DNA from 2 places in the Rhizobium pantanalense genome. Region 1 is predicted to be linked to the other one. Evidence: predicted binding sites of a transcription regulator. Region 1 holds the regulator's gene; the other holds the start of a gene.
The links. The regulator LexA, encoded in region 1, represses DNA repair genes until DNA is damaged. The targets are predictions, from matches to a motif close to TGTTCNNNNTGTGTTCNG.

Region 2: a site for LexA is predicted at 1,623-1,640, ahead of PH558_RS13530 (ImuA family protein). Genes of this name have one in related genera too.

What each region holds. Positions count from the first base shown of each region.
Region 1 is NZ_JAQJCH010000005.1:175,605-178,812, forward strand. Features, by position in the region: gene PH558_RS14955 (ComEC/Rec2 family competence protein) at 1-1,357, shown strand, start outside; gene lexA (transcriptional repressor LexA) at 1,338-2,060, opposite strand; gene PH558_RS14965 (VOC family protein) at 2,480-3,208, shown strand, end outside.
Region 2 is NZ_JAQJCH010000004.1:351,714-354,921, forward strand. Features, by position in the region: gene PH558_RS13525 (Y-family DNA polymerase) at 1-591, opposite strand, end outside; gene PH558_RS13530 (ImuA family protein) at 632-1,600, opposite strand; gene PH558_RS13535 (metallopeptidase family protein) at 1,763-2,200, shown strand; gene PH558_RS13540 (DUF1737 domain-containing protein) at 2,253-2,459, opposite strand; gene PH558_RS13545 (HpcH/HpaI aldolase/citrate lyase family protein) at 2,485-3,208, opposite strand, start outside.

The DNA of each region.
Region 1 (3,208 bases):
TTATCTCATCTCCGGCTTCGGCGTATCCGCCGAGCGTGCCTTCATCATGATGGCGATCATGCTCGTGGCCGTGCTTTTCGATCGGCCATCGATCAGCCTGCGCAACGTCGCACTTTCGGCCATTATCATTCTTGTACTGTCGCCGTCGCAAGTGCTCGGCCCGAGTTTCCAGATGTCCTATGCGGCGACGCTGGCGCTGGTGTCGGGATATTCGCTGTGGAAGCGGCGGCGGCATCGCGAAAACATTTTGCCGCGCGTCCGTCTATTAAGTCCGCTATTGTTCGTCATGCGCTTCTTCGCAGGCGTGACGTCGACCTCGTTCATCGGCGGCGCGTCGACAGCCATCTTCTCGATCGAGCATTTTCACCGGTTGGCGACATACGGACTCGCCGCCAATCTCGCGGCTATGCCCATCGTCTCCTTTGTCGTCATGCCATTCGGCATGGCGGCGATGCTGCTCATGCCGCTCGGTCTCGACGGACCTTTCTGGAAAGTCACCGGAGAGGGACTGGAGCTCGTCATCGTGATCGCGAGAACCGTAGCTGGTTGGGGAGGCGACATTACCTTCGGCCGCCAGCCGGCCTGGCTGATGCCGACATTCATTATCGGCTTCCTGATCATGAGCATATTGCGGACCCGGCTTCGCCATCTGGGCCTGCTATTATCACTCTTGTCCATAGGCTTGGCGGCATTCGGATCCGGCATACCGAAACCCGACCTGATGATCTCCGAAGATGGCGTCCTGGTCGCCTTGCGCCAGGACGATATACTCGCGACCAATCGCGAGAGACCGCAGGCCTTCATTTTCGAACAATGGCAAAAGGCATTGGTTGCGGCGGAACATCAGCCTCCGACCATGCTCCCTGCCGACAACCGACTTCCACAAATCGGCAAGGCAGATCGCCATAAGCGATTGAACAGTGAAGAACAGAAGGCTGTCCGCACGGCAATGGAGGAGGCCCTGGACCGCACCATGCAGGGCAGTTTCGCCTGCCAGAAAGGAGCATGGTGCGCAGCCATCCTCGAAAACGGCGCGATATTGGTCACCATCGAGAACGCAGCCTATCTACCCTCTGCCTGCGATATGGCGAATATCGTCGTAACGCCAATCCGATTGCGGTTGAACTACTGCCGTTCCGGAGCAATGCTCATAACGGGTGCGACATTGCGTAAAACCGGCTCCATCGAAATGATACTTACCGCAGACAAGCCCATTATCTCAGCCGCATTCGAGAACCCGCAACGTCCATGGACCAGGCATCGAATTTATAATTGGCGCACAGGCACATTCGACGCGCCAATTGCGCCAGCGTCACCCGTCGTCGACAATTCACCGGTCAGTGATAGCGACGAATAAGGCCCACGAGCTTGCCCTGAACTTTGACCCGGTCCGGCCCAAAGATGCGGGTTTCATAGGCCGGGTTTGCGGCTTCGAGCGCGATGGAGGCACCCTTGCGGCGGAAGCGCTTCAGTGTCGCTTCTTCATCGTCGACGAGTGCAACGACGATATCGCCGGGATTGGCCGTCGTCGAATTGCGGATAATGACCGTATCGCCGTCGAAAATTCCGGCGTCGATCATCGAATCCCCTCGAACTTCAAGCGCATAATGTTCGCCCGAGCCGAGCATGTCGGCGGGAACGGTGATGTCGTGCGTATTGTTCTGGATGGCCGAGATCGGAACGCCAGCAGCGATGCGGCCCATCACCGGCACCGACGCCGAGCTATTGTGATCGTCATTTGCCACCTTCGACGGAGCGGGCGGGGCAACGGACTGCGGCTTGCCGAGGCTGCCCTCGATGACGCTCGGTGAAAAGCCTCGGCGCTGCTGCAGGCTCGGATTATAGGCGTCGGGAAGCTTGATGACTTCGAGCGCTCTGGCCCGGTTCGGCAGCCGGCGGATGAAGCCTCGCTCCTCCAGCGCCGTGATCAGGCGATGAATACCGGATTTCGATGCCAGATCCAATGCATCCTTCATCTCGTCGAAAGATGGCGGAACACCGGATTCCTTCATGCGTTCGTGAATGAACAGAAGCAGTTCCTGCTGCTTGCGCGTCAACATCGTCTTGGAACCCCAGAATCAAGAAAAGCTGTGAAACAAATCCAGAACGGACACTATATGTTCCATATGTGTTCCGCAAGTGCTTAAATTTCGGTAAAGCCTTGTGAGGTCAGTTAAATAATTACCATTTGCGAATGGATCGGCTCGGAACATCGGGGCGCTGTATCTGCGTTAACCCACAGAAAAATAAGGGAAATGCCGCTCTACTCGCTTCCGCGACTTTGTCGTTCAGCCCGTGCGCCGAGCATTTGGACGAACGTGCCGCGCGACTGCATGAGCCGGCCATGGCAGAGAATCAGCAATCACGTTTGCGAGATTGCCTTCGATCCATGTCGTGTGCTCCGGGTGTTCCATGCTTCCATCTTGAATTGCGCGGGCGATGGGCGCAAATCTGCTTCCGCAAGCAAACAGGAGAAGCCATGATTTCGTCTCCGCATCCGCTGGATCATCTCGTGCTGCCGACCGTCAACATCGCTCTGGCACGCGAACGCCTCGGCAAGCTCGGTTTCACGGTGGCTCCGGATGCGTGCCACCCCTTTGGCACGCAGAATGCCTGCGTCTTCCTTGCCGATAAAACCTATCTCGAACCTCTGGGCGTCGCATCTCCGGAGCAATGCGAGAAGAGCATCGTGGATGGCAATGTTTTCGTCGCGCGCGACCAGGCTTATCGTTTCCGGGTGGGGGAGGATGGCTTCTCGGCCGTGGTATTCGGTACGGATGACGCGGTGGTGGATGATAAGCGTTTCAAAGCAGCTGCTATTTCGGCGGGTCGAATGCTGGATTTTTCGCGTCCGATGAAGATGCCGGATGGAACGGAAACCACGGCCGGCTTTCGTCTTGCTTTCGCCGCAGATCTGCGTGCGCCGGATTTTCTCGCTTTCTGCTGTCAGCGCGTCAATCCGCTGCCGGCTGACCGCGGCGTGCTCGAGCGTCACGAGAACGGCGTGACTGGTATCGCGCGGGTAGCGCTTTGCACGCCGAAGCCGGGGGCCTATCGCGGCTTCTTCGAGGAGCTTGTCGGTGGCCCGCGCATTATGGAGCATTCCTTTGGCCTGACGATCAAGGCCGCCAACGCCGATCTGGAGATTTTGACGCCGGAAGGAATGGAGGCATTCTATGATCTACCTGTTTGCACGAATGATCAGGGG
Region 2 (3,208 bases), on a different contig from region 1:
GACCGGGCGGCGCGGCGAAATCGGCTCTTCGACCAGACCGACGGCCTGATCGAGCCGCAGCAGCAGCTGTGCGCCGAACCGGCGGGCAAGCGGCGCTCGTGGTGCGGCCAGAAGATCGCCCACCTGCTTCAGGCCCATCTTCTGCAAGGCTGCAATAGTCTCCTCGCCAAGCCGAAGACATGCGACCGGCAGCGATGCCAATGCCTCTTCCATGGCCTCCGGCGGAACGATACGGCTCTCGTCAAAGCGGGCAACGGCCCAAGAGAGGCCGGGTGCGGAGGAAATGGCGCCGCGCACATCGAAGCCCAGCCGGGAAATCCGGATCAAGACATCCTCGAGCAGCGCCTCTTCACCGCCGAAGAGATGGGCGCAGCCGGTAATGTCGAGAAACAGCCCGTCCTTGCCGTCGATCGCCACCAGCGGCGTATAACGGTCACACCAGTCGGCGATCGCTTCCAGAAGCTTGCGATCCGCCGCCGGATCCTCCTCGACGACATCGAGATCGGGACAGATCGCCTTTGCCTCGGCCACGCCCTGCCCCTGTTTCAAGCCGATCATTTCAGCCCGTTCGTTGAGCGCGGTCAGCCGCATGGCATTGTTGAGCTTGCCGGCACAGGCGAGCGGCGGCGCTTCAAGCCTGCCTGTCGAACGCCAGGACAGACCCCAGCGCTTGCGTGCGATCCGGTCGGTCGGCAGATGCGGAAAGGTCAGCGCCAGAATGCGCTGCGTGTTCGCCGGGAAAGGCAGGGTGCTGAACATCGGAGACAGGGGCAAAGCGGCGGTCATGGGCATTCCACTCCAAGGTTATGGAAAGAGGTGCCGGGTTTCGGCTCTTTTCCAAGGTCAGACGAAAGGCCGGATGACCGATACTGCCGCCAAGCACCGATCCGTCCGGCAGGGGCCGCGCCGGCGCCGGCGCGGGTTCGACGGAAAAGCGGAAGAGAGCGCTGCTTGCTTCCTCCTCGCCTCCCTGTCGCAACAGAAACAAGGGCCGTCCCGCCGCCTTGGCCCTCAGCGCAAGCCGCCGGCTTTCGGTCAGGCCGAAACGAGCGGGGTTGCCGCGTACTTCCAGAATGACGACGGCAAAGGCAGCACTGCCAAGAGCTGCTTCCGCCACCCAGAGCGCATCATCCAGCTTGCGCGGTGACGCCTGCAGGAAAGCCTGGGGCTCCAGCCCGAAATCGCTGATGCCGATGGCATAGGGCAGACCCGCCTCCATCGTCGCGACCGTATCGCCGATCCACAGAACCGGAGACTTGGCCGCGACCGTATCCGACGCTTGCGCATGCAGCCGCGCGGCAAGCGCTAGGGCAAAACCGCTTGCGGCCCCGGCATCGCGCAGGCCAAGCGAACGGATTTCCGTCAGCGCATCGAGCGGCAGACCGCCTTGCAGCGCCGCATCGAGCTCGCCGACACCGATCGGAAGGAACCCAGTTTGCTTCGGCAGGGACTTCGCAATACCAGCCGCCTGCCTCGCCGGCTTGTCTGCCAGCGTCTCATGCGCCGCGGCCGCCAGTGCCGGGATCGGCCTGCCTTCCAGTCGGGCAATGGTTTCACGCAGGGCAAAAAGCGTTTCCCGCGCCACGGCAGCCTCGGCCATGACGTTCACTCCAGATCGATAATGTTCCTGTTATGTTCTTATGGATTCCAGAGCTTGCGAAAAGAGTCAACACCATTTCATGAGAAAATATTCCTCTGCCGCAATCTACACTCGTAAAAGCGGCGCAAAGTCTCTATATGACCAGCCAAGGAAGGAATATTCATGGCTCGCGTCGACCAGAGCGAAGATTGGCGGGATCGCCACTCGCCCTCCATCAGCACATTCGAATCCCTGGCAATGGAGGCTTACAGCCACCTGCCGGACGAATTCCGTTCGCTCACCGGTGATCTCGTCATCCTCATCGAGGATTTCCCGGATGACGAGGTATTCGAGGACATGGCGCTGGAAACCCCCTTCGACCTGCTCGGCCTCTTCGAAGGCCGCGGCATCTCGGAGCGCTTTACCGCCCAGACGGGCGACATGCCCAACAAGATCCGCCTCTATCGCCGGCCGATCATCGATTACTGGGCTGAAAACGAAGAAACCCTCGGCGACATCATCACCCATGTCCTGATCCATGAGATCGGCCACCATTTCGGCCTGAGCGACGAGGATATGGAGCGCATCGAGGCGAGCGCCGAGGAAGCGACGGATCGCTGATATCGGTTCCGGCCGCAAGACGGTCGGGAAGAATGAGAATTTCAGCCGGCGCTTACTGCTCGGAAAGCTTCATATCCGGATCGTAATCCCTACCGGCCACGTCCTTGACGACGGCCTGGCCGCATTCCATCCGCCCGCTTGCAGAATTGAAGCCATAGGTCGGCGAGCCGTATAGCTCCCAGCCCTTGTTCAGCGCCGCACTCACTTTGTGGCAGAAGGAAGCGTCATCGGGACCGGTCAGGAAGCGGTAGAGTTTCATCAGGGCATCTTTCGTGTATTTGCCATCAGACATCGCTACGGGGCGTTGCGGCGGCACCTGAGGAGCGTTGCGCGATCAGGCGAGCTTTATGGACGAGTCTTTCCGCCTGGACAAGATGCAGCCGCTCCACCATCCGCCCGCCAAGATTCACGACATTCAGGGCGTTGGCGCCTGGCTCTGCAAAAGCGGCAATGATGGCTTCGGCCTCGATGATGGCAGCCTCGGCCGGGCCAAAATGCCGGTTGGCGGCTTCGATCTGGCTCGGATGGATCAGCATCTTGCCAGCAAAGCCCATGGCGACCCCCTGGCCGCATTCTACCGCGAATTCTTCGGTATCCTTGAAATCGTTGAAGACACTGTCGATCGCCTCGAGGCCATAAGCACTGACAGCCAATATCACCTGCATCAGCCAGGGTACGAGATAGGGGCGACCGGGCTGCGGCAGGACGCCCGTTTCCTTCCTAAGGTCGTTGAGACCGACGACAAAACAATCGAGCCGGCTGCCGGCGGTGCGCCCGGCCTCGGCGATCGCGGCCGCATTCAGGATGCCGCGCGGCGTCTCGATCATGGCCCAGATACGCAAATCCTCAGGCGCGTCGGCTTCCGCAAGCCGGTCACTGACAGCAGTCACGTCCTGAGGCTCGCCTACCTTCGGCAGCAAGACCGCATCCGGCTCCAGCTCCACGACCAGCGCCAGATCATCGGCACCGAAGTTCGAGGAAAGCGCATTGATGCGGATGATCCGCTCC